3 regions of the Heyndrickxia faecalis genome follow, and region 3 is predicted to be linked to each of the others. Evidence: riboswitches for the same ligand, from Rfam matches in the RefSeq annotation. Region 3 holds a riboswitch; each other region holds the start of a gene.
What was found. A riboswitch is a leader RNA that binds a small molecule or an ion and turns the genes downstream of it on or off. The one in region 3 is predicted to bind S-adenosylmethionine.
Positions count from the first base shown of each region.

Region 1: another riboswitch for S-adenosylmethionine. It lies ahead of ABR335_RS03330 (sulfite exporter TauE/SafE family protein); the one in region 3 lies ahead of ABR335_RS15280 (bifunctional homocysteine S-methyltransferase/methylenetetrahydrofolate reductase).
Region 2: another riboswitch for S-adenosylmethionine. It lies ahead of ABR335_RS03985 (5-methyltetrahydropteroyltriglutamate--homocysteine S-methyltransferase); the one in region 3 lies ahead of ABR335_RS15280 (bifunctional homocysteine S-methyltransferase/methylenetetrahydrofolate reductase).

Region 1 is NZ_CP158453.1:721,850-732,338, forward strand. It holds gene ABR335_RS03325 (purine/pyrimidine permease) at 1-821, opposite strand, end outside; gene ABR335_RS03330 (sulfite exporter TauE/SafE family protein) at 1,690-2,646, opposite strand; SAM riboswitch class I at 2,736-2,843, opposite strand; gene ABR335_RS03335 (amino acid permease) at 3,256-4,590, opposite strand; gene nfsA (oxygen-insensitive NADPH nitroreductase) at 4,915-5,658, opposite strand; gene ABR335_RS03345 (PTS transporter subunit IIC) at 6,063-7,100, opposite strand; gene dhaK (dihydroxyacetone kinase subunit DhaK) at 7,760-8,752, shown strand; gene dhaL (dihydroxyacetone kinase subunit DhaL) at 8,766-9,356, shown strand; gene dhaM (dihydroxyacetone kinase phosphoryl donor subunit DhaM) at 9,349-9,726, shown strand; gene gabT (4-aminobutyrate--2-oxoglutarate transaminase) at 10,032-10,489, opposite strand, start outside.
Region 2 is NZ_CP158453.1:870,460-880,948, forward strand. It holds gene ABR335_RS03960 (multicopper oxidase family protein) at 1-62, opposite strand, end outside; gene ABR335_RS03965 (asparaginase) at 534-1,529, shown strand; gene ABR335_RS03970 (sensor histidine kinase) at 1,836-3,536, shown strand; gene ABR335_RS03975 (LytR/AlgR family response regulator transcription factor) at 3,496-4,245, shown strand; gene ABR335_RS03980 (L-lactate MFS transporter) at 4,695-5,930, shown strand; gene ABR335_RS03985 (5-methyltetrahydropteroyltriglutamate--homocysteine S-methyltransferase) at 6,033-7,136, opposite strand; SAM riboswitch class I at 7,275-7,377, opposite strand; gene ABR335_RS03990 (Bax inhibitor-1/YccA family protein) at 7,529-8,164, shown strand; gene ABR335_RS03995 (hypothetical protein) at 8,186-8,581, opposite strand; gene ABR335_RS04000 (hypothetical protein) at 8,656-8,796, opposite strand; gene ABR335_RS04005 (RNA-guided endonuclease InsQ/TnpB family protein) at 8,884-10,002, shown strand; gene ABR335_RS04010 (hypothetical protein) at 9,997-10,200, opposite strand; gene ABR335_RS04015 (hypothetical protein) at 10,418-10,489, shown strand, end outside.
Region 3 is NZ_CP158453.1:3,196,197-3,206,685, reverse strand. It holds gene ABR335_RS15305 (hypothetical protein) at 1-14, shown strand, start outside; gene ABR335_RS15300 (VTT domain-containing protein) at 730-2,004, shown strand; gene ABR335_RS15295 (DedA family protein) at 2,036-2,635, shown strand; gene ABR335_RS15290 (LCP family protein) at 3,476-4,435, shown strand; gene ABR335_RS15285 (hypothetical protein) at 4,502-4,921, shown strand; SAM riboswitch class I at 5,170-5,271, shown strand; gene ABR335_RS15280 (bifunctional homocysteine S-methyltransferase/methylenetetrahydrofolate reductase) at 5,339-7,174, shown strand; gene metH (methionine synthase) at 7,434-10,489, shown strand, end outside.

The sequences.
Region 1 (10,489 bases), 1.0 Mb from region 3:
ATGCCGGATATGAACAGACTGCTCCGCACCCGCTCTTGGCGGACTCCCGTCACATTTCCCATGACGCGCACAGACGTAATCATATTCGCAGTTAACAAAAGCCCGATGAATACACCGGTTGTGACGGCACCGGAATCAAAACGCGGTTTTCCAAAATCAAACACAGCGGGAAGAGAGAACCAGCTTTCCCCAAATGTAATAGCCGGTGCTTCACCGAAAAGCGCGAACAAAATCCAGCCACAAATCAAGCCGAGCATGATCGAATATTGCTTGACCCACGGTTTCTTTACATGGCCAAAATAGAATGTAAGCAATACGGTGACAAGGCTCAAAACGGCAACAAGCGGCCGGACTTCCTGATGGGCACCCGTAATGCCGAGCATCCCTTTCATAAAAGAGCCGCTCAACTGCAGCACCAAAAGCAGCAAATAGATAAATGTTACTACCGGCGTAAACAGTTTATTTAATTGGTCCACAAAGCCGGTAAAAGCGAGTAGAAAGAAAAAGATGCCGGTTACAATCAGTGCGCCTGCCAAATATTGCAGAGATTCAGTGCTTGAACTGTACAAGCTGCCGACAAGCCCTGCATAAATGGCAAACACGCTCCACCACAGCCCGGCCGGCCCTTCATTGATCGGCATTCTGTGGCCGAAAATGCCTTGCAAAAGTCCGCCGATCCCGAGCACAAAAAGCGTCCGCTGCACAAACAGGGCAGTCTCACCCGCACTGAAATGGAAAGCATCCGCAATCGCAATCGGGGCCGCGATCGACCCGGCGATCATAAATGCCATCCACTGCAGCGACGAAATCAATGTTTTCATAGACACACCGTTCTTTCCGTTCAAAAAATGGAAAATACCAGTAAATATAATTATAGCAAAACAGGTTTTACATTTTAAACATAAAACACTTCGCCGACGGGGGAGGGATAGCGGGCATGGCGGACAGCGGCATAAACAGGGGTTGCAAACCGGACGGGGCGCGGGTTAAGCCATGTTTTTTGCCTCTATTTAAATGATATATATGTGGCAGGGGCTAAGCTATGTTTGGATCCGCAAAAAATTTCTGATCGATCTTCATGCAGAACGCTTTTTGTTTGTCACTAAAAGAGTTGCGGCTGCCTTCACTTAGGCGTGCTATCTCGAAAAAAGTTATGATGGATAATTTTTGCTGGTGCTGTGTGGTAGCGACATGGCCGGTTATGTTAAGGAATCGAGCAAAAAAGGTGTTGTTCCTTAACATAGAGGCCGTCTATGTTGAGGAAGCGAGGTCAAAAGGCGTTGTTCCTTAACATAGAGCCCGTCTACGTAAAGGAAGCGAGCGAAAAAGGTGCTGTTTCTTAACATAGAGCCCGTCTACGTAAAGGAAGCAAGCAAAAAAGACGTTGTTTCTTAACATAGAGTGCGTCTACATTAAGGAAGCGAGGTAAAAAGACATTGTTCCTTAACATAGAGGCCGTCTACGTTAAGAAAGTTCGGTAAAAAGATGTTGTTTCTTAACATAGAGGTCGTCTACGTAAAGGAAGCGCGGTAAAAAGACGTTGTTTCTTAACATAGAGCGCCTCTACATTAAGGAAGCGAGCAAAAAAGGCACTGTTCCTTCAAATAGAAGCGTCTATGTTCATTCTTTGCCAAAATTTGTTTGGGTAAAAACAATCCGGGCAATGGATCCCTTGCCCGAAAACATTCCTTATTCTGTGACGCTTACGCTGGCGCTGGCAACTGCCCGTTTGTGTCTTCTGATTGTATAGAAAATGAGGATGGCCCATATTGCCGCAATGGCTGTATAGGTAACGCCGTACCAGCCGCTACCGGCGCCCGCCATTTTTAATAAAGTTTGCACGTTGCTGAACACAATCATGCCGCTGACAATGACAGCCAGCAAATGAGCCGGCAGGATTTTAACCAGATAGGCTGCAATCGGCGCGGCGATCAGGCCGCCAAGCATGAGGGCGATCGTCCAAATCCAGTTAATTTGCATAGCGCCGAGGGATAAGAGGAAACCGATGCTTGATGCCAAGGATACAGCAAATTCACTAGTATCCACCGAGCCGATCACTTTCCGCGGTTCGATGTCATTTCTGGACAGCAAAGCCGGTGTGGCGATAGGGCCCCAGCCGCCGCCCCCCGTTGCATCAAAAAATCCTGCGACAAAGCCAAGTGGGATAAAAAATATGTTTGACCTGGTTTGCTTTTTGACTTTCGACGCCCCGCGCGTATTGAACAGAAACCGGGTAAGAATATAGAGGCCAAGGGCGATCAGAAAAATAGAAATGTACGGTTTTAATGTGCTTGCAGGAAGATGGCTAAGCACGGTTGCCCCGAGAAAGGCGCCGACAGCTCCAGGTACAACCAGTTTCCAAATGATCCCTTTATCGACATTCCCAAATTTCATATGTGAAACTCCGGAAGCCGCCGTTGTAAAAACTTCCGCCAAATGCACAGAAGCTGACGCGACAGCCGGCGCAATCCCGAAAGCTAGCAAAAGTGAGGTTGAAGTCACCCCGTAACCCATTCCAAGAGATCCATCCACCAATTGCGCGGCAAGGCCGACAAGTGCTAAGACAATTAATTTTTGCATGTTCATGTTCCCCGCTTTCTTCATCCATAAATTTGATTCATCCTGATGTAGAGGAATTATACGCATCAGGGCCTATCCTGGTTCAAACGGCCGGCCTTGCAGAAATAAAAAATCTTTCCGCCATTTTTACGGAAAGACAGCGAGTAAAGGATAAGCGCTTATCTTCCAAAATGGTACCCATTTTGCTGGAATTGGCACCTTGCTGCTCGCTGCAGGTTGCCGGACTTCATAGGGCCAGATCCCTCCGTCGCTCTTGATAAGTTATGTTGTTGTTTAAAATTTTATCAGAAAATAAATGGAAGTCAATATAATTATTTCAAGTTTTTTTATCGGATTTATACGAATGGGGGGATAAAGAAAAAAACTTCCCATCAGATCACGCTCTGTCGGGAGTTTTTTTCTTTACGCTGGATTGGTTTTAAAAAGCAGGTCATCAGGATCAGGCGGGGCATCATGGCCGCTTTCATTTGCTTCACAAAACGAAAAAGAGTCCAAACGGGTTAGCAGGCCGTCCCATTCTGGCAGTTTGTACGAGCTGCACACCCGTGCCTGCCCCCTTCCCGCCCAGAAAACGGTTTAATCAACCCCGCTTGTTTGTGCCCGCTTATCGCACAGTTGATTTCTGTCCTTTCCCTGCCCAAGTGAACCGGTTTTATCAACACAGCCTGCTGGAGCCTATTCCTTTCCTTTGATTCTCAGTGACAGGACGACCAGCACGATTAAAATAGCGAGGCAGACGCTTGTTCCAATCGGATTGCCGCCGCCCAGCAAAAAGGACAGGAAAATGCCCGAGAGTGCAAGCAGCGCAATCCAGACCATGAAAGGATACCCTTTTACACGGAAGGAAGGCAATTTTGCATACGACTTCCGGAGCCGCAGTTCGGCTGCACAGATGGCGATCCAGACAAGGACGACGGTAAATCCCGGGATGGTCATCAAATAGCTGATGACCTCATCCGGCGTAAGATAGGCCAGAATCACGCCGGCTAAAATAAACAGCGAGGTCAGCAAAATACTGGTGAGCGGGACGCCTTTCCGGGAAATTTTTAAAAAGGCGCGCGGCGCTTCTCCGGACTGCGCCATGTTAAACAGTGTGCGCGAAGTGGCATAAATACCGGAATTGGCGGCAGAAAGAACGGCCGTTAAGAGCACAAAATTCATCACATGGGCGGCAGCAGGGATCCCGGTGCGGCTGAATACCTGCACAAACGGGCTTTCCACGGAAGAAACCTGGTTCCATGGGATAATGCCGCAAATGATCAGGATTGGCAAAATATAAAAAAGCATGACACGGACAACGGTCTGTTTAATGACACGCGGCAGCACTTTTTCGCTGTCTTTCGTTTCCGAAACGGTAACGCCGATTAGTTCCGCGCCGCCGTATGAAAACATAACGATCAGAAAAGCGCTGAACGTACCGTGAAGCCCGTTCGGGAAAAAACCGCCGTGCGCGGTATAGTTAGACACCGTGGAAGATGTCCCGGGGAATAAACCGAATAAAATCAGAGCACCAAGCAGGATAAAAACGATCAACGTGATAATTTTAATGCCGGCAATCCAAAATTCAAATTCGCCGTAGTACTTCACTTCAATTAAATTGATGCCGACCACGAAAGCAGCACAGAGCAAACTGAGTAGCCACAATGGCGCTTGGGGAACCCAGAATTGCAGGAAGCTCCCGGCTGCAAGCAGTTCCACAACTGTAACAATGACCCAGTTGATCCAGTACAGCCAGCCAATAATGAAAGAAACCCGGCTGCCGAATGCTTTGTGGATCAGATTTTGGACGTTTAAGCCGGGGTGGACGAGCGCCATTTCCCCAAGTGCTGACATGACAATGAATAAAAGTGCGCCGCCGATCAGGTAAGAAACGGCAACACTCGGGCCGGCAAGGCTGACGGTATCGGAGCTGCCTTTAAAAATGCCGGTTCCGATCATCCCGGCCAATGCGATGAACTGGACATGCCTTGGTGATAAGCCTTTTTGCAAATGATGTTTGTTTTTCTCCATTTCTATCAATCTCACTTTTCTGTTTTAGATAAACGCTTTTCAGTGCTAAAGCATTTATTCTATTTTAGCAGAAAAAAAGGAATATTGATATACAAAAAAATGGAATCGCCGGATGACAGATCCACCCTCATTTCACACCAAAGCAAAATGCAAAAAACGGCGGGACACCACTCATCGTAGTATCTCGCCGTTCTGTTTAATATGTGTCCCGGGATGGTTGCCGAAGCGCTGAATATCCATATTTGAACATGTCGTTCTATTTAACTTGTGCTCCGCGATGGGCCGAAAGAAGAGGAAAATGCGCGGACGGATCCCCTATTCAGCTTACTTTTTATCAAACCCTTGTCGTTCTACAAATTCCTTCATAAAAACGCGCGACGGTTCTTTAAAAAATTGTGCCATTTGGCCTGTCCAGGTATCGTTCCTTTTTCCGTTTGTGCGTTTTGTATAATATTGCGAAACCGTTTCATTGTATTCCTTCAGATCGCGCAAAAGACGTTCATCAGCCGGGTATTCATCTTCGAAATAAACGTGCTCAGCCGCCATGCGTGGTTTTTTCGCAGACGGATCGGCCGGATAGCCAATTGTCATCGCAAATAGCGGAAGGACATATTGCGGAATTTTCAAAAGTTCGGCCACTTCCGGCAGCCGGTTGCGCAAGCCTCCGACATAACAAATGCCAAGCCCCATCGATTCCGCAGCGAGCGCGGCATTTTGCGCGGCCAGTGCCGTGTCGATAAGCGCGACCATAAATTTTTCCGTTGTCTCAAGTGTATCTTGCGCCTCTACGCCTTCCATTTGTGCCGCAAGTTCATGTTTATGGAGATCGGCACAGAAAATGAGCAGATGGCCGCATGTTCCGACATGTCGGTTCCCGGTCAGTTCTGCTAGCTTTTGCTTCCGCCCGGGATCCTGAATGCCGAGAATCGTATAGGCCTGGACAAAATGAGAAGTGGCGGCTGCCTGCGCGGATTCCACAATCAGGCGGATTTGTTCATCAGATAGCGGTCGGTCTTCATAATGGCGGATCGACCGGTGATTGAGAATCGTTTCAATGACTGTGTTCATTCTTTTACACTCCTGTCTTTGGTGAGTCCATTGTATGTTCAAATATAGCACAGAAAATAACGGCCGGCATGAAAGGTGCTTGTTGTCCAGCATGGCCACGATGGTCTGCCAAAAAATATTTGGATTAAGGCTAAATTAACCTATTTTCGTTTTGGTATACCCAAATTGAACTTCGAGTATGTTCATGCGAGGGGCGGAAGAACATTTTACCCTTCTCCATTATTTATATATCCGCCTTTATGATGCCGGGGAGCAGAAGCTAGTGAAGGCGTTCGATTTCATTTTGCACAAACGTAACTCTCTCATGCTGCTATATCGCGCCGGCCGATCCTCCGAAGTTCCGGAATTTCCGTCCGATGAAAAAAACACTGCAACCCTGATCCGGAGGGCTGCAGTGTTTTTTGCTATTCGAAATTAAGCTGATAGTCTTCTGATTTGATCATCTTTAATTTTTTTGAAAAAACATAAATGAATCCGACATTTAAGATAAACGGCAGCACAAAGAAAGTGCTCAGCATAATGGCAATATTTTTCGCAGTCCAGCCGCCTTCAGCAAGATGCATGAAATTGAGCGGGCCGACTAAGCCCGACAACCCGAATCCTGCACTGTAAGGCGTGCCCTGAATATGAAAGACGCCGGCAAGCGCACCGAGAACGGCAGCAGTGATGAGCATCGGGAAAGCAATTTTCGGTTTCATAAAGAAGTTTCGCATCTGAATTTTCGGCGAGCCAAGTACATGGGCAAGGGCGGTACCGAGCGAGTTGGCTTTATAGCTGGCGATGGCAAGCCCGACCCCGGCGGCACAAATGCCAAGATTTGCCGCCCCTGAACTGACACCTGAAAGCATAATAACGGTTGCTACGCCGACTGTTGAAATCGGCGATAAAATAATCAGGCAAAAAATGACGGCAATAATGGCGCCCATTACGACAGGCTGCATGCTTGTCACATGTGCCACCCCGACGCCGACCAGCCCGGTAGCCGCTTTAATAAATGGCAAAATTGCAAGTCCGATCATGCCCGGTATTAAAATACTCAATGTCGGGACCAGGAGGATGGAATAAGCCTTTAACCTTGTTCCGACCCACTTGACGAATAAAACCGCCAATGCCGCTGTAATCCCTGTATTGATGACAATCCCGATCCCGTTTAAAGCAAATGCGCCGGCAGCCGTTTTCTGGATCGCGCCGCTCCCAACCATTGCGGCAATGCCGACACTTGCAATTTGGATCGGTGTCAATTGAAAGGTAATGCCGACCATAACGCCAATCAATACAGGGAGCATGCTCATGATGATAACGGTTGCATCCACAACATGCTGCAAATAAGGCGCATGCGGGATAATCAGTTTCAATATCTCCCCGAGTAAGGCGTTTGGGATCAGAGAAACGACAATGCCTATGCTCATTCCGTTTAACAGTTTGCTAAAGAAATCTTTCATTATTGGAAGCCCCCATTTTGTTTTGACCTCGCTGCTGACGCTGCCGGATAAGCGCCGATGCTTGTCTGTTTGCGTATGATTATATAAAACATTCAGATTATAGTCAACAAAAATTTTTAATACTTTACCGCGTGTGTGCACATATGCATAAAAGTACTAAAAAGCATATAAAATGAACTTAAGTTTTTCGTGCCAAAATCAATTACGATCAGGATAGACATTGCTTTTGGCAACACATAAAGAAGTAATAATGTTTAGTTCAGCTTATATATAGGGCTTGCTAAATAAGCAAAATTCCTAAATTTGGCAAGGATGCTGACAGCTTTGGCAAAAATTTAATACAAGGGTTTTATAAAAAATCCAGGGAAAAGCTGAATCAACGTATAGAAAAGACAGAATCACGCATTTTCAAAAATGGCTTCTTCTAGAGCTTACTGACAAATTGGGTACAAACTCAGCATTGGATTCGTTCAACAAGCCCTATATAAAAAAGTGATCGAAAACAATCTCAGATATGATTGAAACAATTGACATCCGTGATTGCTGGCATGGCATGAAAAATGATTTTTTTTCACGATGGAAGCGGTATAATAAAAGTGGTGTTTTAGAAGGTGTTGTGCCGGGCAAAAAAAGAACATAAGGATGCGGAGGGATACGCCATGAAGAAAATTATAAACGACCCTGGAAAAGTTGTCGATGAGATGCTGGATGGATTTGTGTACGCCCATGAAGGAACAGTAGAACGATTGGAAGGGACAGGCGTCATTTATCGTACTTTCCGGGATGAAGGAAAAGTAGCGCTCATTAGCGGCGGCGGCAGCGGGCATGAACCGAGCCACGCCGGTTTTGTCGGGGAAGGGATGCTGTCTGCGGCGGTTTGCGGTGAAGTGTTTACCTCGCCGACGCCGGACCAGATTTTTGAAGCGATTAAAAAAGCCGACCAGGGAGCCGGTGTGTTCATGATTGTGAAAAATTATACAGGGGATGTCATGAATTTTGACATGGCCCAGGAATTAGCTGAAATGGAAGATATTCAGGTGGATAAGATCGTGGTTGACGATGACATCGCGGTAGAAGATAGCACGTATACAGCAGGAAAGCGCGGTGTTGCCGGCACCGTCCTTGTCCATAAAATTCTGGGCGCGGCAGCAGCAGAAGGGCAGACGCTTCAGGAAATCAAGGCGTTGGCTGAACGGCTTGTACCCAATGTGAAGACAATCGGCGTCGCGATTTCGCCGGCAACGGTTCCAGAAGTCGGAAAGCCGGGTTTTGTCCTTCAAGAAGATGAAATGGAATACGGTGTCGGCATTCACGGGGAACCGGGTTACCGGCGGGAAAAAATCAAGTCGTCAAAAGCGATCGCGGAAGAACTCGTTACCCGGCTGAAAAATGCGTTCAACTGGAAAGAAGGGGACCGGTTTGCGCTCCTTGTCAACGGGCTTGGGGCTACGCCGCTGATGGAACAGTATATTTTTACCAAGGATGTGCATGCCCTGCTTGACCGGGAAGGCCTTACCGTTCCGTTTAGAAAAGTGGGCAATTTGATGACGTCCATTGATATGGCCGGCCTTTCCCTCACGCTTGTAAAACTGGAAGATGAGGCGTGGCTTAAATTTTTAAAACGGCCGGTGTCCGTCCCGGCATGGGTGTAAAGGAGGAGGAAACATGTTAACAGCAGAAACAGCAACAGACTGGCTGCATCGTTTTGCAGAAAAAATCAATGAAAACAAAGCCTATTTGAGCGAACTGGACAGTGCGATCGGTGATGGCGACCACGGTTCGAACATGGCGCGCGGTGTGGCGGCTATGGAAGAAAAACTAGCAGCTGGCGGTTTTGCTACGGTCCAGGACGTCCTGAAAACAGCGGCGATGGCGTTGCTTGGAAAAGTCGGGGGTGCCTCGGGGCCGCTGTATGGATCGGCGCTGATTGCGATGGCAAAACAGGCAGGGGAAAATGAACAAGATGTTGCGGCAATTGTAAAAGCCGGGCTTGAAGGCATCCAAAAACGCGGGAAAGCGGAAAAAGGTGAGAAAACGATGGTCGATGTCTGGATGCCAGCCTGTGAAGCACTCGCGTCCGGATCGCTGACAAAAGAAACCATTCAATCTGCCGTGGAGGCGACAAAAGAGATGAAAGCGACAAAAGGGCGCGCATCTTATCTTGGCGAGCGTTCCATCGGCCATCTTGATCCAGGAGCGGTGTCGAGCAGCTATTTGTTTGAAGCTTTGTTGGAAGGCGGGATTCTGGATGAGTAAAAAACCAGTCGGTATTGTTATTGTTTCTCATATACCTGAAATCGCAGCCGGCCTTGCCACATTGTTAAAGGAAGCGGCCAAAGACGTTTCCATTACGTATGCGGGCGGGACCGATGACGGCGGTGTTGGCACGAGCTTTGACAAAATTAATGCCGCCATAGCTGAAAATAAAGCGGATGATCTGTTTGCTTTTTATGACCTCGGCAGCGCCAAAATGAATTTGGAAATGGCAATGGAAATGTCGGATAAGTACATCCGACTGATGGACACCGCCTTTGTCGAAAGTGCCTATACAGCTGCCGCGCTGATCCAGGCAGATGCAGAACTGGAAGAAATTTTAAAACAGCTGGAACCATTAAAGGTAAAATAAAAAATAGCCCGGGCCGGTATGAACGGTCCGGGCATTGCTTTTTTGTGGAAAAACATAGGAACTAGGCGGCTGCCCCAATGGCCATGAAACGTGGGGCAGCCTTCATCAAGTTTTCACGAAAAAACGGATGCCTTAAAAGCCTGTTCTAAAAAATGGCCATCAAGAAAAAAACGAACCTCGCACTGTATGCATGTCAGAGATTCACGAAAAACCGGCCACTTGTCTCCCATTTTAAAGTCTATTTTGCACGCCCACGCTGTATGGATGTCAGAGATTTACGAAAAAACCGGGCGCCACTTTCAATGTCATAATAAAGTTACTTCTTCCTCTACGCTTGCGGCAGCGGCAATGGACTGTTTTAAAATATCCAGGCCTTCCTGCAGCTGGTCGTCTGTAATGACAATGGGCATCAGAATGCGGATGACATTGCCGAAAATCCCGGCATCCAAAAGAAGCAGCCCCCGCTTGTTGGCTTCTTTCACAATCCGCTTTGTCAATGCTTTATCCGGTTCTTTTGTCGTTTTGTCTTTTACGACTTCAAATGCACACATGGCGCCAAGTCCGCGCACATCCCCGATAAAGGTAAACTCCTTCTGCCAGCTGCGGAACGTATCAAGCACATGTCTCCCGATTTTTTCCGCCCGTTCGTTTAATTTTTCAGATTCAATGATGTCCAGTACGGCAAGGGCGGCTGCGCATCCAAGCGGGCTTCCGGCATAAGTCCCGCCAAGTTCACCCGGATTTGCCGCATCCATTATGTCGC
Region 2 (10,489 bases), 1.2 Mb from region 3:
ACCGGTCGGATTTTTTCCGCGAGCGGCAGGCGGTCAACAAACTTTTCTAAATTTGGGCTCAAACTCCCCACTCCCTTATCAATTGATGCCGTGCATTTCTAACAGAATATGAGCCATCAAGGCTTTTGGAAAGGGCGAATGGTACCGGAGGCGAAGATAACGTTTTTGCCTGAATTTGGCCGCCGTGTCAAAAGCATAGGCATGTTTGAAAAATGGTTGAGATGCGAGGGTATGTGTAAAATTTTACTCGAAGGAGCAAATGAATGGAAAAAAGGGAAGACACTCTATTATCTAAATGTACACAGCTAGATGAACATCTAGAGAGAGATCTTCCCATGGATATGATATCAATAATTGCTGGATGATTAAAGGGTACAAAGAGTCTTTATTGAATTTGAAGAACAGGTTAAAATTCTGATGCAGAAGGCTTTTACCCAATGAGTTGAAGACGTCAAAAAATTGAACGTTCACAGTAAAAAACATATAATAACCTATATTGGTTTCCGAGACAGTTAGAAATGAAGGTGGCACAAATGAAAAAAATTTTGCTCTTGGCAACAGGCGGGACCATTGCTTCCGTTGAGGGGGATGAAGGGCTGAAACCCGGGCTTTCGGGAGAAGACTTGCTGAAATATTTTCAGCATGCTGCTTTGTCTGCCGATGTCACCGCAAAGATATTAATGAACCGCGACAGTACAAACATGCAGCCGGAACATTGGGTGCAGATTGCGGAAGCAGTTGCGGAACATTATGAACAGTATGACGGTTTTTTGATTACACACGGAACGGATACATTGGGATATACGTCGGCAGCCTTGTCGTATATGCTGCAGGGCCTGAATAAGCCGGTTGTGCTGACGGGTTCGCAGGTGCCGATCAGTTTTAAAAAGACCGATGCCAAGAAAAATCTTTTCAACGCCCTCCGCTTTGCCTGCGAGGAGATTGGCGGCGTTTTTGTCGTGTTTGACGGGCGCGTGATCATGGGCACAAGGGCGGTGAAAATGCGGACGAAAAGCTACGATGCGTTTGAAAGCATCAATCATCCGTATGTGGCTTATGTAGCAGGGGACGAGGTGCACTATCATTGGAGGCCACAACCGCCGGAGCAGCCGTTTCATATTGAGACAAGCCTGTCACCGGATGTCTTTCTTTTAAAATTGCACCCGGGCACAAAGCCGGAGATCTTTGATTTTTTAAAGGAACATTACCGCGGGGTGATCATTGAAAGTTTCGGGAACGGCGGGGTGCCGTTTGAAGGGCGCAACTTGCTGCCGAAAATCAAGGAATTGACCGATGCCGGGATTGTTGTTATGATTTCGACGCAATGCTTGGAAGAAGGGCATGATTTGTATTTGTATGAAGTCGGAAGAAAAGTCGCGCAATATCCGGTGATTGTTTCCGGGGATATGAATACGGAAGCGATCGTGCCGAAACTAATGTGGGCGCTGGGCAAAACGGATGATCCCGCTGAAGTGAAAAAGATCATTGAAACGCCGCTTGCTTATGATTTGTCACAGGATTGGGGGTAAAGCGCGCCGGAAAACGGCTGAAAGATTGCGGGAGGGGATGCCTGCAATTTTTTTTGCCGTTCGATGCGTTTGAGCATCCTGCTGCACAGCCCGCGTTTGCAGCGTTTTTCCGGCATATTTTCAGCCGGTGTCTTCTATATAGAACGGGGTTTCTGCGTTTACAAAAAACCGCCGCCATAAATTCCATTAAATTTCATACCAACTGCGCGGGGAATCGAGTAAACTGGAGTTAGGAAACATGAAAAAACAGGCGCCAGGCCCGGCCTTAAAGGGGCGGTTTCCGGCATTCGCGAGGGAGGTAGCACGGTGGAAACGTCATTTGAAATGTTGCTGGAAATATTTGAGAGGGCTGCCCTTTTATTAACTTGCTTATTTTTTATCACGCGAATTCCGCGTTTTAAAGAAATTTTTCAACAAGAGCAGCCGTCTGTTTTTGAACTGAGTTTTATCACTGCCGTCTTTTGCAGTTTTGCAATCTTTGCGACTTACTCTGGCATTAAGGTGGACGGGTCGCTTGTCAACGTGCGGATTATTGCTATCGTATCAGGCGGCATCCTGTTCGGCCCGTGGGTTGGCATTATCACAGGCATTGTCTCCGGGTTGCACCGTTATTTAATAGATATTGGCGGGGTGACATCCATCCCGTGCTTGATTACGAGTATTACAGCCGGCGTCATTTCCGGCCTGATCAGCAGGAAAGTGAAAAATTCCTGGCGCTGGTTCGTCGGGATCGCAGCCGGGATGTTTTGTGAAATATTAACCATGCTTTTGATTCTTGTTTTTGCCCACCCGTTCAGCACCGGTGTGGATATTGTGTCCAAAATTGCCTTCCCGATGATCGCGGGGGACGTCAATATCGGATTGATTGTTCTGCTGATTAAAAGCGTGGAGGGCGAGAAGGAATTTGTGGCGGCAAAACAGGCGAAACTGGCGCTTGATATTGCCAATAAAACGATGCCTTATTTCCGCGCCATCAATGCAGAATCGTTAGAAAAAATCTGCGCCATTATTAAAAACGAGATTCGCGCCGATGCGGTTGCCATCACCGATACGAAAAAAATCCTGGCTTATGTCGGATTCGGGCAGGAAAGGTACCAGATCGGTCATGAAATTATCAGTGATCTGACAAAAACTGCGATCAAAAGCGGGGAAATCACGATCCGCAACCATATCCAAGACCAGCAGACCCCGCAGATCCAGTGCCTGCTGATTATTCCGTTAAAAGAGCGGGATGAAGTCACCGGCACATTGAAAATTTATTATAAAAAAGCGAACAAAATCACCTATTCCCTGCAGACAATGGCAATCGGCCTTGCCCAGATGATTTCGACGCTCATGGAAATTTCGCGCATCGAAGAAATCAAAGAAGAAGCCAATAAAGCGGAGTGGAAGGCGCTCCAGACAAAAATCAACCCGCATTTTTTGTTTAATGCGCTAAATGCAATTGCTTCCACGACCCGCAGAAATCCCGATAAAGCAAGAAAATTAATCATGAACTTATCCGGTTTTATGCGTTATAATCTTGAATTGACCGACGATTTTATTGATATTAATAAAGAACTGCAGCAAGTACGCGACTATATTGAGATTGAAAAAGCGAGGTTCGGCAGCCGCCTGCAGGTTGAATATGAGATTGACGTCGTATCCGTGCTGATCCCGAGCCTAATTATCCAGCCGCTTGTGGAAAATGCGATCAACCACGGGATTTTAAAAGTAAAAGGGCCAGGAGTCGTAAAAATCTCCGTCAAAGAGGCAGGAGATAAAGTACGCATCAGTGTGACGGATACAGGGGCAGGCATTCCGGAAGAAGTGATTGAGCATGTTTATCAGGATAATATGCCGGTCACACAGATTGGCCTTTATAATGTCCATCGCCGTGTCAAACTGATTTATGGAAACGGTCTGGTCATTAGAAGGCTGAATCCCGGAACAGAAGTTTATTTTGAGGTTCCGAAGGTGGGAGAATATGAAAGCCATTATAGTGGAAGACGAAATACCGGCACGTGAAGAATTGGCGTATTTGATTGAAACGTACAGTGAGATTGAAATTACCGATTGTTTTGAAGATGGGCTGGATGTGTTGAAATTTTTGCAGGAACATGAAACAGATGCGATTTTTCTCGATATTAATATTCCTTCCCTGGATGGCATGCTGCTGGCAGGCAGCATCAGCAAATTTGCGCATAAACCGTATATTATTTTTACAACGGCTTATAAGGAACACGCCGTCCAGGCTTTTGAACTAGAAGCATTTGATTATATTTTAAAACCGTATGAAGAAAAAAGAATTGCCGCCATGTTGAAAAGGCTCGAGGCTGCGTATAAAAGAGAGCATTCATTGCTGGGGGAAGAAGGGGCTGTGCCGCGAAACGGCGGGCTGCACCGGAAAGAGCGGGTGAACTTGCGCAAGGGCGAGAAAATTATTGTGGCGGATGCAAACGATATTTTTTACTGCGCCGCTCAGGAAAAAATCACGCTTGTTTATACACAACAGGAAACGTTTGAAATGCCCATGGCGATATCCGAGTTCCAGTCCCTTTTGCCTGAGGATCTTTTCTTTCGCTGCCACCGGTCTTATCTTGTAAATTTAACGAAGATCCGGGAAATTGTGCCGTGGTTCAATCAAACGTATTTGCTCCGTTTAAACGGGATGGACGCGGAAATACCGGTAAGCAGAAGAAATGTGAAACAGTTTAAAGCGCTGATGCATTTTTAATATAAAGCGCCCAGCCATGCAGGAAAAGCGGCTGGCATGAACACGAAAAGTGTATGCCGGCTTTTTCCTTTTTTGCCGGGGCAGGCGTGAAAAATAGCATGGCCTACTTTGCGCACTGCGGCCGTTCGCGTGTGAAAAGTTGCCTGCTTTCCAATTTGCCATCCTCCAAGGTGTTGCGCCGAAAAAGCGGGCATGGCCTGCTTCCGGCAATACCGTTTTTCAGGAAGATTGTGCATAAATTGGAATACCTGATTTTATCCATATGCCATCTTTTATGGACATTGCGCGGGAAAGTTTCAAGAAGCGGTTTGTTCCTGTGCCATCCATTCCTTTCTGTATACCGTTTATTCCTTTTTAAAGCATTCTCGTTCCGAAAATGCGTTCCCTCCTTATTTTCGTACTATAATTTGAACTGTAGAAAAGGACAGAAGAAACGGGAGGAACCGGACATGTTAGAACGAAAAGCAAACCGCAGCCTGATTGTATTAGGGACGATGATTGTACAAATGGGGCTTGGGACTGTTTATACATGGAGTTTATTTAACCAGCCGCTTGTTGATAAATTCGGGTGGCAATTGAGTGCAGTATCGACGACATTTTCCATTTTAAGCCTGGCACTTGCAGTATCGACATTGTTTGCGACAAAATTGCAGGCAAAATGGGGACTGCGCCGCCTGGTTGCTTTTTCCGGCATTTTGCTTGGCACAGGATTAATCTTAAGTTCATTTGCACCTTCACTTTGGATGCTCTATCTGTTGGCAGGCCTTATTGTCGGTTATGCTGACGGGACAGCTTACATCACGACTTTATCCAATTTAATGAAATGGTTTCCGGATAAAAAAGGCCTCGTTTCAGGCATCTCCGTTGGGGCATACGGGACCGGCAGCCTGGTATTTAAGTTTATAAACGGTGCCGTCCTCAGTTCGTTTGGTGTCACACAGGCTTTTCTTTGCTGGGGAGTGATTGCAATTGCCATGATCACCGGCGGATCTTTCCTCTTGAAAGAAGCAGAAAATACAACCACATCCGGTACTGTGTCCAAACAGCCGGCCGGAAAAGATTTTACCATCAAAGAAATGCTCAAAACGAAACAAGCTTACCTCTTATTCATCGTGTTCTTCACGGCGTGTATGAGCGGTTTATATCTGATCGGCCTTGTTAAAGACATCGGCACGGGGCTTGTCGGGCTGGATGTTGCGACGGCCAGCAATGCAGTGGCGCTGATTGCCGTCTTTAACACCATCGGGCGGCTCGTTCTCGGCGGTTTATCAGACCATGTGGGAAGAATGAAAGTGGTATCAGGGACGCTGCTCGCGACGGCCGTTGCGGTTTCCATTTTGAGCTATGCCCACTTAAATTTCGCCCTGTTCTTTATCTGTGTTGCTGCGATTGCTTTCGGTTTCGGCGGAAATGTCACCGTATTTCCGGCTATTATTTCAGACTTCTTCGGCCTGAAAAATCAAAGCGCCAATTATTCAGTGATTTACCAAGGCTTCGGCATCGGCGCATTATCCGGATCGGTCATCGCTTCCCTTCTCGGGGGCTTTATGCCGACATTCCATGCGATTACGATTCTCTGCCTGGTCTCTTTTGCGATTACGCTTTTCATTAAATCGCCGGCTGAAGAAGCAGCCCACGCACACGGGGTTCGGGGAAATGTCGGTCGTGCCCAGCATTCGCATTAAAGCAAGGGATGTGTGCTTCGATCATGAACAAGCAGACAGGAAAGGGATTCGTGCCTGCATCATGATAAAAAACCCGCTGGCTGCCCAGCGGGTTTTCCCGGTTTATCCCCAAATTTCCTTTGCGGTATCCACAATATATTTTACTTTGTCCCACTGCTGCTCTTCTGTTAAAAGATTGCCGTGGTGGGTGGAGGAGAAGCCGCACTGGGTGCTGATGCAAAGCTGTTCGAGCGGTACATGCCTGGATGCTTCCCGAATCCGGTTTTTGATCAGCACTTTATCTTCAAGCTCTCCCTTTTTCGATGTGAAAATGCCAAGCACGACTTTCGGCCCGCCTTCCGGAATGTATTTCAACGGTTCAAACCCGCCGGAACGCTCATCGTCGTATTCAAGGAAAAACCCGTCTACTTTTTCATTTGCAAAGATTTTCGGGGCAATTTTATCATACGGACCTTCAAAAGCCCATTTCGACTGGTAGTTGCCGCGGCACAGATGGGTTGTGATGGTCAGATCATCCGGCTTGCCTTCCAGTACGCTGTTTGCTACATGTAAAGCGAGATCAATCAATCTTTCCCTTTCGAGCTCACTGTCTGCAAACGGCAGTTTCGGTGCACACAGGCCGGCAAGATAAACATCATCCAGCTGCAAGTAGCGGCAGCCGGCATCATAAAAAGCTTTGATCGCATCCCGGTAAGTTTGGATAATATCATTTGCGTATTCTTCAAGATCCGGGTAAATGTCTTCATTGCGGATTCCGGCATTGAAAAACTGATTCGGGCTTGGAATAGTCATTTTCGCAACCGCCCTGTCCCCGGCGATTTCTTTCAGCGCAATAAAATCTTTTATGTGCGGATGGTCCGGGTTAAAGGAGACTTTTCCGGTTACCCGGACGTCATAAGCTTCCGTTTCGATGCCGACAAACCGGTATCCATGGTTCGGCACGTACCCTTTTACCCCGTTTAAATGTTCCATGAAATCCGTATGCCAGAATCTCCGCCGGAATTCTCCGTCCGTTACCGCTTCGAGGCCGGCTTCAATTTGTTTGCCGACCAGGCGGCGGATTTCTTCATTTTCAATTGCACGCAAGTCTTCGGCCGGGATGGTTCCCGCTGCAAATTTTTCCCGCGCTTCGTGCAACCGGGCCGGGCGCAAAAAGCTTCCGACAATGTCTGCCCTGTACGGCGCTTTTGTTAATGTTTTTGTCATCATGATTCCCTCTTTCTGCATATTTTTTAAAACAGCTGCTGTGCGCAGAAAGAAATTGCTTTTAGCTGCATGGGCCCATTAAAAAAACCTCTTCGGCAATAAGAAGAGGTATGGATTGCAAAACAGAACCGTCCGCTCTTCTTATCTTCAAGCAATTGCTTTCTGGAATTGGCACAGTTCTTTAAAAAAGACCGCTGCCGAGGCTTCAAAGGGCCAGTCCCTCCACCTCTCTGGATAAGAATTTTAAATATTATTTAGTTTAAATACACTTTAAATGTTCCACCCATTTTTGTCAAGGGCATTCGCAAAATTTTTTAAAATGGGACGGAAAGATTGAAATCAGGGGCGATGTGAAAATATAATAGTAATAAGAAAAACAAAGGAGGGATTTTATGGAGGCCATACAATCAAGGCCTGTATTCCAGAAAGTGCTTGGCGTCTTTGCCGTTTCACTGCTGTTTGCAACGGCGGGTTTATATACGGGGAGATTCATTCCGCCTGCGCTTATGATGCCGCTGATGGTTGCAGAAATTGCAATGGTCATCGCCGCTTTCTGGTTAAGAAGGAAAAAGAGCGTCGGGTATTTGTTCGTTTATGCTTTCACCTTTATTTCCGGTATTACGACATATCCGATTGTAGCTTATTATGCATCCCAGGCCGGTGCTGAGGTCGTCCTGCTCGCTTTTGGTTCCACGTTCGGCATTTTTGCCGTGATGGGCGTTATTGGGGCCGTTACCAAGAGGGATCTTGGCTTTTTAAGCACCGCATTGCTTGTCGCATTGTTGGCGCTGATCTTCATCGGAATATTCAGCATTTTCAGCCCGTTAACCTCAACCGGGATGCTCGCGTACTCCTTCATTGGCGCGATTGTTTTTTCCCTGTATGTTGTTTTTGACTTTAACCAAATGAAGCACCATGGCATTTCCGAGGAAATGGTCCCGCTTTTGGCTTTAAGCCTGTACCTTGATTTTATCAACCTGTTTATTTACATTTTGCAAATTCTCGGCATTTTGGGAAGCGACGATTGAGAAAAAAGAAAACGCCCGCCATTAACCGGCAGGCGTTTTCTTTTTCACATGTTGGATGTCAAACAAAACAATACGGTCTTTTTGCTCCCATTCGGGGATGCGCGCTTCCCATGCTGCCCGGACCATTTGTGCCAAATGCTGCTGCGCATCCGGCCCCATCAGCGATAAAAACAGCGCTTTCCGGTGGAGATGCTCTTTTCCATCGAGCGTCTGGATCGCATTTTCGCCAAACAACGTTTTTTGAATACGTTTCGGCACAGCCCCGTTTCGTTTGAATTTTTCCGGGTCATAAAACATTTTGACTGCTTCCTCGCCACTGATGCACACCGCTTTTTGCCCGAGCAGACGGGTTTCAAACAAAATTGCATGATAATCGTCCGTCCGGTTTTTAACGGCTTTCCGAAAGAAGTCTCCCATCCTCAAGGAATGTGAAGGTGCGAGTAGCACCAATGAGTAGGTGGGAGATGAATTTCGGTTGGCTTTAGCCAAAGTTATTTTTCCAATCCTTTTCTCAACAATTCTAAGATTGCGGCTGTTCTAGTTGGAATCCCATTTTCTTTTTGATATTGCTTCAATTTTTCTAATATCGTCTTAGGCATACGAATTTCTACACGTTCTTTCTCTTCTCTCATGATTATCACCTCATATTGATTGTACGGATTTTTTACGATATAATCAATATATACGAAATTTTTCCGCACAAAGTGAGGTGAATTGATATGGCCAAGCAAAACAAAGCTTTCAAGTTTCGTTTGTTACCAAACAAAGAACAATCCGCATTATTAGCTAAGACATTTGGTTGTGTTCGCTTTGTCTACAATAAGATGTTAGCTGAACGCAAAGAAACGTATGAAAAGTTCAAGGATGATAAAGAATTGCTTAAAAAGCAAAAGTTTCCGACTCCTGCAAAATATAAAAGTGAATTTCCATTCCTAAAAGAAGTGGATTCTTTAGCTTTGGCAAATGCACAAATGAACTTACAGACTGCTTATAAGAATTTCTTTGAAGGAAATGCGGATTTTCCAAAGTTCAAAAATCGTAAAGCAAAACAATCCTATACAACTAATATGGTCAACGGAAATATTAAGCTAGAAAATGGTCATATCAAACTGCCAAAAATCAAAAAGCCAATAAAAATGAAACAGCATAGAGAGATACCTGCTGATTATAAAATCAAATCTTGCACTATTTCTAAAACAAAGACAGGCAAGTACTACATTTCAATTTTGACAGAATATGAGAAAGATATTCGTCCAGTTAAAATACAGAAAGTTGTTGGTTTGGATTTTGCTATGGATGGTCTATATGTCGAGAGTGAACAGGGTAAGAAAGCCAATTACCCACGTTACTATCGGCAAGCCTTAGATAAATTAGCAAAAGCACAACGAATTCTTTCTCGAAGAAAGAAAGGTTCTGCACGTTGGAACAAGCAACGACTAGTAGTGGCTAAATTACATGAGAAAGTGGCGAACCAACGCATGAATTTTCTTCATCATAAGTCAAAAGAATTAGCTTCTAACTTTGATGCTGTCGTGATTGAGGACTTGAACATGAAAGGGATGTCTCAAGCCCTTCACTTTGGGAAAAGCGTTCATGATAACGGCTGGGGTATGTTCACTACTTTCTTAGCGTATAAGCTAAAAGAACAGGGGAAACAACTTGTGAAAATTGATAAGTGGTTTCCCTCCACTAAGAAGTGTTCATGTTGCGGCAAGGAAAAAGAAATGCCATTATCTGAACGTGTATATAAATGTTCTTGCGGCTTTGTATTAGATCGCGATCACAATTCAGCAATCAATATCAAAAATGAGGGATTACGCTTATTAGCGTTATCATAAGTAACAAAACTCTTGGAACAAGAGGGTTAGCTCGGTCAGTTTTCGTTGGCTAGTAAAAGCAACGATAAGTCGAGAAGCCCCCACTTCAATCAAACCGTAAGGTTGATAAGTGGTGGGTAGTTCACTGTAGAGATACCCTTCTTTCATCAAATCAATGGTATCATCAATCGTTTTTTCATTAGGAATTTGCCCAGCCATTGCTCTGCTCCTTTTTTCATGTGCCCGTTTTCCCCGGCTGCTTCCGGAAAAAACAGGGCACATCCTTTTTTTATCTTCTTACACTTTTTCATCTTCATTCAAACATTGCACGCAACATAATCGAAGTTTACCCGCAAGCCGGCGAAATTATGCCATGTTTCGGTTCACATCCAAACAGGGTATAAGGAAATAGAAATGCAAAAGGAGAGGGAAGAAAATGGCAAAGGAAATCAATGTGGGCATCGGATTTGCAACAGGAAGAAAAAGTTTTAAAAACGTTTTAAAAACG
Region 3 (10,489 bases):
GCACACAAGCCTAAAGGCAGACAGTGATTGGGCGTAGTTACCATTGCGATTCAGTCAGGCGAATGCTTGAAATGATCTCCCACCTGCTCTTTGGCCATGAGGATGGGAGACTTCTTTCATAAATCCGTTAAAATGGACTTGATCATTCACGCCCTCTTCTAATCCCCGTTCACCCACAACTGTAAAATTTTCCCTGGGCCATCACAACAGGGAAGTCGTGAACCTTCCAAATCTCAAATAAAATTTACAGGTGTAAAAACCATACGGAGACGGGTGAAGTATCATGGCCGAAAGCGGATAAAATAAATACTGAATCTTGATTGTTCCCTGGCAAAATACGGAAACCGAAACAATAAGCCTCATGTAAAAAACTCCCCAAAGCCTGGTGAATATATAAAATGAACCTAAATTTTTCGCGTTAAAATCAATTACGATGGCTACACATACAGAAGTAGGAATGTTTAGTTCAACTTATACAGCAGCCGAAAGCAGAAAACGTGATTCTTAACTTAACGAAAAACGGGTGCGGGAACACGCTGGGTCCGGGAAAGAAGCTGGTTTTAAACCTGGATGGTTCCCTGCAAAGTGCCTATCATAAAATTGACAAATATCAAGTTTTAACCTTTTTGACAAACCCATCCTCATGCCCGAAAATGGCTGTAAGAAGAGTGAACTTTATGCAAACAAAAGCGGTCGTTTTTATTGACGCCGTTTAAGAGAGGGATACAAATGTCAGTGACATCATACGTCGATCAATATGGATATATTGTGCTGCTTTTGGCACTTTTGCTCGAAATGATTGCAGTTCCGCTTCCAGGCGAAGTGCTGATGAGCTATGCCGGTTATATGGTGCACCAGGGGCAGCTCAACTGGATCTTGAGCATTCTCATTGCCGCCACCGGTACATCTGTCGGCATGACAACGGCCTATTTTATCGGGCAGCGGCTCGGCGGCCCGTTTTTACATAAATACGGCCATTTTATCCATCTCGGCCCGTCCCAGCTTGAAAAAACATCGCGCTGGTTTAATAAATATGGGAATAAATTGCTTATCGTCGCGTATTTTATACCAGGTGTCCGCCACATCACCGGCTATTTTTCCGGAATTACGAAACTGCCATTCCGGTCATTTGCCACTTTTGCCTATTCCGGCGCTTTGATTTGGACAAGCACGTTTATTTCCCTCGGGAAGCTGCTTGGCCCGCAGTGGGAGCAGTTTCACGAAGCGGTCAAAAAATATCTCGTCATAGGCGGTATTGTAAGCGCCGGTTTAATCATCGCGTATTATGTGTTCCGCTATTTCCATAAGCAGATTTTCTGGGCGATGATGGCGGTGCTCCGGCGCGTTTTCATGATTTTCCGCAGCCGGGTCCGCGCCGAGTTTGTGATCATCGGCACCACGCTGGTGACATTGTTTTTGATTGTGTTAATGATCACAATGATTCAAAACCTTTTCAGCGAAGATTTCAGTGACTTTAACGAGGTGACCTCTTTAATCGTATCGCTTTTGTTCAAACACCATTGGGCAGGCGTCATGAAAGGGATGCTGGCGCTCAGCTCGCGGCAGGCGCTCATTCTCGTCATGGTGTTGACGGTACTTTGGATCATTTGGAAAGGCAAAGACCGCACGCACGAGTTTTTGATTATGCTGCTCGTCACAATCGGCGGGGAACTGTATCAAAATGTGCTGCATGAAGTGTTCCACCGGATGTCGGAAACGGAAATTCCGACGTTTTCCCACTTTGTCTTCTCATTTCCGAGCGACCAGGCGATGATGATTCTGATCATTTACGGCTATTTTACATATCTCGTTGTCCGGCACGCTGAGATGTTTTGGGTCCATACGTTTATGGATGTACTTCTTTTAGCTGTTCTGTTGTTCGCAGCTGTCAGCCATATTTATTTCGGCCTTGAAATCCCGAGCAACATTGCGGGCGGTTACGTATTCGGCGGCGTCTGGCTTGGCTTAAATATTTTATTGCTGGAAATTTTCCGTATGATATGATGGATAAGAAAGCAAATGTTGGAGGGGAAACATGTTCTCAGACTTTGTCACACAAATTTTAACAGCACTCGCTGATCTGGGTTACTTCGGTGTTGCGATCGGGCTTGCGATTGAGATTATCCCGAGCGAGATTGTCCTTGCCTATGCCGGCTATTTAATTTCCCGGGGAGAGATCAATTATTTCGGCGCCATTGCAGCGGGCACACTTGGCATTTTGATTGCCCAACTGATTTTATACTGGATCGGTGCATACGGTGGGCGCCCGTTCTTGCTAAAGTACGGCAAATATTTGCTGATTCACGAAAGGCATCTCGATGTCGCGGAAGAATGGTTCAACAAGTACGGCGCCGGTGTTATTTTTACGGGCCGATTCATCCCGGTCATCCGCCAGGCCATTTCGATCCCGGCCGGCATTGCCAAAATGTCGTATTTCAAGTTCATTTTTTTCACGCTGCTTGCGACCATTCCGTGGGCGGTGCTGTTTATCTTTCTCGGTGAACGTCTCGCATCAAACTGGGCACAAATTGATGACGTCGCGGCTCCTTATGTCAAGCCGGTGACCATTATCGCGATCATTATCATTGTGCTTTATATCGCTTACTCGATGTACCGCAAGAAAAAAAAAGCCTGACCCTCTATTTAGGGGGCCGGGCTTTTTCCATAGATGAGGGAAGAATGGAAACAGTGCGGTTCGGATCCCAAGAACGGCTAACTCCCACTAAATCAAAGATACAGATTAGCTGCTATAATTGTTCAAAATCCTTAACCAAAAAAACCGCCTGCACAAAGCAGACGGCCAAAAAGGGGGTTAACATGGATGAAAAAGCAAGCCGGATTTTCATCTTGCCTGATTACAAGAAAAAGGATAACGCCGAAAGCTTAAAACAATCTTAACAGGCCGAAATTCCGAAAAGAGGCAGGCTTGCCCACTTTGCCCAGAAAAAAACCGCCTGCACAAAGCAGACGGCCAAAAAAGGGGGTTAACATGGATGAAAAAGCAAGCCGGATTTTCATCTTGCCTGATTACAAGAAAAAGGATAACGCCGAAAGCTTAAAACAACCTTAACAGGCCGAAATTCCGAAAAGAGGCAGGCTTGCCCACTATGCCCAGAAAAAAACCGCCTGCACAAGGGCGGCCTAAAAAAGGGGGCATATAAAAAAGTAGGTTGTAAGCTCTCTTGCAAAGAAAAAGATACCTGCCGAAACTTAATAAATGCTTAAGACCTCCACGTCTCCGGCCATAAAAAAACGCCTGCACAAAGCAGACGAACCAACAAAAGCTCTTACCTGATGACAAACATCAATATACCGCTGGAAAATAAAAAACGCCTTAACTTTGGATGAAAGTTATGTGAAATCCCCCACAAATTATGATCTCGACAAAAATAACAAAATTTCATCAAAATCTTCGTGACAAATTGCCGCTTTTAGATAATAATAATGAAGACAGACTACTAAAACGAGGGATTCTATGGAGTCAAGAGTAGCGAAAAAAAAGAAAAAACGGTCAAGAGTCCGCTGGCGCAGAGTGTTCCTTATGCTCTTTTTACTGCTCATCGTCGCCGGCGCGGGTTACACAGCCTATCAATACTACGCTGGCGTTCATCAGACAGACCCGAATGATGCCTTAAATATGGACAATCTGGAATTTAACGGTAAAAAGGATGCAAATGGCCGCACCAACATTCTCCTTCTTGGAATTGATCGGCGCGGGCAAGAAGATTCAAGAACCGATACCATCATGATTGCCCAATATGACCCGAAGAATAACCAGGTGAAGCTCATTTCGATTATGCGTGACATTTATGCCGAAATCCCGGGGTATAGAAACTATAAAATTAACACAGCCTATTATCTTGGCAATCTGAAGAATCAAAAAAAGGGTGTTGAATTGCTGCGTCAAACACTCAAAGCCAATTTTGACATTGATGTGCAATATTATGCACTTGTCGATTTCCAAGGCTTTGTTAAAATTGTCGATACCCTGGCGCCTCAAGGCATTGAAATGAACGTGGAACATAAAATGTCGGAAAACATTGGCTTGACGCTTTATCCTGGCAAACAGCTGATGCATGGGAAACAATTGCTCGCCTACGCACGATTCAGACATGACGCACAAGGCGACTTTGGCCGGGTTGCCCGCCAGCAAAAAGTGCTTAAAGCGCTCCAATCCGAAGTTTTCAGCGTGAACGGCATCGCCAAAGCACCGAAACTGCTCGGAACCATCCAGCCGTATATTGCCACCAACATGAGCAAAATGAACATTCTTGCACTCGCCAAAGACGCCGTCGGAGGCAACCTCAAGGTAAAAACAATGACCGTACCGGTTGCCGGCACCTATACCAATGTCAGCTATCCGGGCGTCGGCGCCGCACTCGAAGTGGACAAAGAAAAAAATATAGAAGCCATCAAACAGTTTTTGGATGAATAACAGGGGCCGGTTCCGGCTCTTTTTTTTGTAGCAGACAGAAAGCCGTACCGGGAGCAAATTGTCTTTTTGGAGAGCTCAAAAAGACAAAAGAGAGCCGTACCGGGAGCAAATTGTCCTTTTGGAGAGCTCAAAAAGACAAAAGAGAGCCGGACCAGGAGCAAATTGTCCTTTTGGAGAGCTCAAAAAGACAAAAGAGAGTCGGATCAGGGGCGAATTGTCCTTTTGGAGGGCTCAAAAAGACAAAAGAAAGCCGGACCAAGAGCAAATTGTCTTTTTGAAGGGTTCAAAAAGAAAAAAGAGAGCCGTACCGGGAGCAAATTGTCTTTTTGGAGAGCTCAAAAAGACAAAAGAAAGCCGGACCAAGAGCAAATTGTCCTTTTGGAGAGCTCAAAAAGACAAAAGAAAGCCGGACCAAGAGCAAATTGTCTCTTTGGAGGGTTCAAAAAGACAAAAGAAAGCCGGACCAAGAGCAAATTGTCCTTTTGAAGGGCTCAAAAAGACAAAAGAAAGCCGGACCAGGAGCAAATTGTCCTTTTGAAGGGTTCAAAAAGACAAAAGAAAACCGTACCAGGAGCCAATTGTCCTTTTGGAAGGCTCAAAAAGACAAAAGAAAGCCAATTAGACAATAGGGGCGAAACCGCATCCAATATGAATTTCAATTTCCCCCTTGTCATGTCACCCGACAAAGTGTAAAGTATAAATAAGTCAAAATTTTAAGTACGTTCAATCGAATAGCCTTATCAAGAGAGGCGGAGGGACTTGGCCCGATGAAACCTCAGCAACCAGCCCATACGGCCCGGTGCTAAATCCAACAGGTATACCTGAAAAGATAAGGAGCATGTTATCATCTTGCCTCCTTTTCCGGGAGGCTTTTTTCATATCATTCAAAGGGAGTGTAAAAATTTGGACCTTCTCGAAACGTTAAAAAACCGCATCCTTGTTGCGGACGGGGCAATGGGGACACTGCTGTATGCATACGGCGCCGACACATGCTATGAGTCATTCAACCTGACCCACCCGGAAGACATCCACGCGATCCACCGCGCCTATATCGAAGCAGGTGCATCGGTCATCCAGACAAACACATACAGCGCCAACTATATCAAGCTTGCACAGTATGGCCTGGAAGAAAAAGTAAAAGACATCAACAAAGCGGCCGTCCGGATTGCAAAAGAAGCGGCAAACCGTGACACATTTATACTCGGCACAGTCGGCGGTATCCGCGGCCAGCGCAAAACCGAAGCAACACTTGCCGAAATCAAGCGTACGTTCCGCGAGCAGATTTTTCACCTCCTGGACGAAGGAGTTGATGCCCTGCTTTTGGAAACGTATTTTGACGCGGAAGAACTGTATACGGTCGTTGACATTGCGAAAAAAGAAGCGGATGTCCCGGTCATCGCCCAGTTCTCGCTTATCGAACCGGGCGTGCTCCAAAACGGAACCCCGGTCCGTGATGCATTCAAGGAACTTGAAAACCGCGGCGCCGATGTGACCGGCCTGAACTGCCGGCTCGGCCCGCACCACATGATCCAGGCGTTCGAAGAAATCCCGATACCGAAGCGTGCCTTTTTGTCCGCATACCCGAATGCAAGTCTTTTAGATTACGAGGAAGGCCGGTTCACATTTACGAATAACGCCGATTATTTTAAAACATGCGCCGAAAAACTTGTCGAACAGGGTGTGCGCCTGATCGGCGGCTGCTGCGGCACAACGCCGGCCCACATCAAAGCAATCGCAGAAGGGGTGCAGGGGCTTTTGCCTGTCACAGAAAAAACGGTCCGCCCGCCGAAAATCGAAATCGCAGCCGCTCCGGCGCAGTACGAACCGCCGTTGCATGAAATTGTAAAAAAACGCCGCTCCGTCATTGTCGAATTGGACACACCGAAAACGCTGAACACGGCCCGCTTTTTCGAAGGGGCAAAAGCGCTGCAGGCATCCGGCATTGATGCCCTCACAATGGCCGACAATTCGCTTGCGAGCCCGCGCATCAGTAACACAGCGATTGCCGCGATTTTAAAAGAGAAACATGGCATCCGGCCGCTCGTTCACATTACATGCCGTGATCGTAATTTGATCGGGCTGCAGTCGCATTTGATGGGCCTTGCCGCGCTCGGGATCGATCAGGTGCTTGCCATCACGGGGGATCCGACGAAAATCGGCGACTTCCCGGGAGCCACGAGCGTATACGATTTGTCATCCATGGAACTGATCGCAATGATCAAGCAATTCAACGATGGCATTTCCCATTCCGGCAAATCGCTTCAGCGGAAAACGAATTTTTCCGTCGCGGCTGCATTTAACCCGAACGTCCGCAATCTCGATAAAACGGTCGGGAGGTTGGAACGCAAAATCCGCCACGGTGCCGATTATTTTATCACCCAGCCTGTGTTCAGCACGGAAAAAATCGAGCAAATCCATGAAGCAACGAAGCATTTGGACGCGCCCATCTATCTTGGCATTATGCCGCTTACCAGCTACCGGAACGCGGTCTTTCTGCACAATGAAGTGCCGGGCATCAAACTGACGGATGAAATTTTGGCGGCGATGGAAAAAACAAATGGCGACCCTGCAAAAGCGCGTGAAGAAATCCTTGCGATCAGCCGTACCCTGATCGACGCGGCCCTCGGCTATTTCAACGGCATTTACCTGATTACGCCGCTCGAACGCTACGAACTGACGGTGGAATGCACGCGCTATATCCACGAAAAAACAGCAGTGCAAGGCGCAGGCATTGTCTGAGACTGCAACGAAAAAAGTACAGGCGGATTCATTAAAGTGAAACTTTGATAGCACTGTCCAATTGCAAGATTAAGAAAAGAGCTCAAGAAGGCAAAACGAAACCTTGGCCGGCTTCAGCCCCGGCGAGATGCATGCACTTTAAACTCAATCAAAAGTGGCACCGGCGCCGCCAGCATCGGAACGCGACCCAGCCAGGTACCAAATGTTACCGTACGTCGCAATCTCAATATCAAACGTACAACCAAAGGGGGAATTTTTCATGGGGCAAACGTTATTTGAACAGCAGCTTGCAAACCGCATTCTCATCCTTGACGGGGCGATGGGGACGATGATCCAGCAGCAACACCTTACCGCGGCGGATTTTGGCGGCGAAGCATACGAAGGCTGCAATGAATACTTGAATCTCACAGCGCCCGATATCATCCGCTCGATCCATGAAGCATATCTCGAGGCGGGGGCCGATATCATCGAAACTAATACCTTTGGCGCAACGTCCATCGTTCTTAACGAGTACGGCCTCGGGCACCTTGCTGAAAAAATCAACATCGAAGCCGCGCGCATCGCCAAGCAGGCTGCCGAAAAATATTCCACACCCGGCCGGCTGCGGTTTGTCGCTGGTTCGATGGGTCCGACAACAAAGACGCTCTCCGTCACAGGCGGCACCACTTTTGACGCGCTCAAAACCGCTTACCAGGAACAGGCTTGCGGGCTCATAAAAGGCGGCGCCGACGTGCTTCTCCTCGAAACATCGCAGGACTTGCTGAACGTCAAAGCCGCTTTTCTTGGCATTACGGATGCATTCAACGAAACCGGAAAAAAACTGCCGCTTCTCATCTCCGGCACCATCGAACCGATGGGCACAACGCTTGCTGGTCAGAACATTGAAGCATTTTACATTTCCGTCGAGCATATGCAGCCGGCCGCAGTCGGGCTTAACTGCGCGACCGGCCCGGAGTTCATGGCCGACTCGATCCGCACACTCGCGGGGCTCGCCAAAACGGCAGTGAGCTGCTACCCGAACGCCGGGCTTCCCGACGAAGAAGGGCATTACCACGAAACACCGGAATCGCTCGCTGTCAAAATGAAAGGCTTCGCCGAAAAAGGCTGGCTCAACATCGCAGGCGGCTGCTGCGGCACAACACCTGCCCATATCAAAGCACTGAATGAAGCACTTGCCGGGCTCCCGCCGCGCCAGCCTGCAAAACAAGAGCACCACGCCGTCTCCGGCATCGAACCCTTTATTTACGATGACCCGTCCACCCGCCCGCTTTTTGTCGGCGAACGCACAAACGTCATCGGTTCGCGCAAGTTCCGGCGCCTGATCGCGGAAGGCAAATGGGAAGAAGCGAGCGAAATTGCCCGCACCCAGGTTAAAAACGGCGCACAGATCATCGACATCTGCCTCGCCGACCCGGACCGCGACGAAATCAGTGACATGGAAAACTTTATTTCGATCGCCGTAAAAAAAGTGAAAGTACCGTTTATGATCGATTCCACGGACGAAAACGTGATCGAAAAAGCTTTTACATACTGCCAGGGAAAAAGCATTGTCAATTCCATTAACCTTGAAAACGGGACGGAACGGTTTGAAAAAGTCGTGCCGCTCCTCAAAAAATACGGGGGCGCCGTTGTCGTCGGCACGATCGATGAAGAGGGGATGGCTGTCACTGCCGACCGAAAACTTGAGATTGCGCGCCGCTCTTATGATCTGCTCGTCGATATGTACGGGCTCAACCCGCGTGATCTTATTTTTGACCCGCTCGTGTTCCCGGCCGGCACTGGCGACAAGCAGTATTTTGGCGCAGCAAAAGAAACAGTCGAAGGCATCCGCCTCATCAAAGAAGCAATGCCGGAATGCCAGACGATCCTCGGCGTCAGCAATGTTTCATTCGGGCTGCCACCTGCCGGGCGTGAAGTGCTAAACTCAGTGTTTCTCTACCACTGTACGAAAGCCGGGCTGGATTACGCCATCGTGAACACAGAAAAACTCGAACGCTTTGCGTCCATCCCGGAAGAGAACGTGAAAATGGCCGAAAAACTGTTGTTTGAAACGAGTGACGAAGCCCTCGCCGCGTTCACCGAATATTACCGCGGCAAAGTGCAGGAGAAAAAAGCGCCAAAGAGCACGATGACGCTTGCCGAACGGCTTGCGAATTATGTTGTCGAAGGGACGAAAGAAGGCCTCATCCCGGATCTTGAACAGGCTTTGAAGGAATACCCGGATCCGCTCGCCATTATCAACGGCCCGCTTATGGACGGGATGGCGGAAGTCGGTCGCCTGTTTAACGACAACCAGCTCATTGTCGCAGAAGTCTTGCAGAGTGCGGAAGTGATGAAAGCATCCGTCGCATTCCTTGAGCCTTTTATGGAAAAAAATGAAACAAGCACAAAAGGGAAAGTGCTGCTCGCAACCGTGAAAGGCGACGTCCATGATATCGGCAAAAATCTGGTCGACATCATTTTGTCGAATAATGGCTATAAAGTGGTCGACCTTGGCATCAAAGTGGCGCCGGCTGATCTTATCCATGCCGTCCGTAAAGAGAAACCGGATGTAATCGGACTATCCGGCCTCCTTGTCAAATCCGCCCAGCAAATGGTCGTCACTGCCCAGGATTTGCGGGAAGCGGGCATCCGCCAGCCGATACTGGTCGGCGGTGCAGCCCTGTCGCGGAAATTCACGGCAAATAAAATCGCTCCGCAATATGAAGGGCTTGTGCTGTATGCAAAAGACGCAATGGAGGGCCTCACGCTTGCGAACAAATTGCAGGATGAATCGGAACGCAGCTCGCTCGAAACGGAACTTGCCAACCAGCGCAGCGGCGGGACAAGGGTGGCGGCCGTGAATGCCGGCGGAGCACCGGTTGCGACTTTACCGCGCCGTTCTTCGGTATCCCCGGATGCGCTCGTTTACCAGCCGGCGGATTTGAAGCGGCATGTGCTGCGCAATTATCCGCTTGCCCATATCGAGCCCTACGTGAACATGCAAATGCTCCTCGGCCACCATTTAGGATTGAAAGGCCGCGTCGAAAAGCTGCTTGCGGAGGGAGACGAACGCGCCCTCAAGTTGAAACAGCAGGTGGATGAACTGCGCGAATGGGTGATGAAAGAAAAATTGCTTCAGCCATCCGCTGTATACCAGTTTTTCCCTGCCCAATCGGATGGTAATGATTTGATTCTTTACGAACCGGCTGGAGAGCCTGGTACATTAGATCCGAAATCTTTATCCGTCCTAGAGCGGTTCACGTTCCCACGCCAGGCAAAGCCGCCGTATTTGTGCCTTGCCGATTATGTCCGGAGCGTGGACAGCGGGGTTGT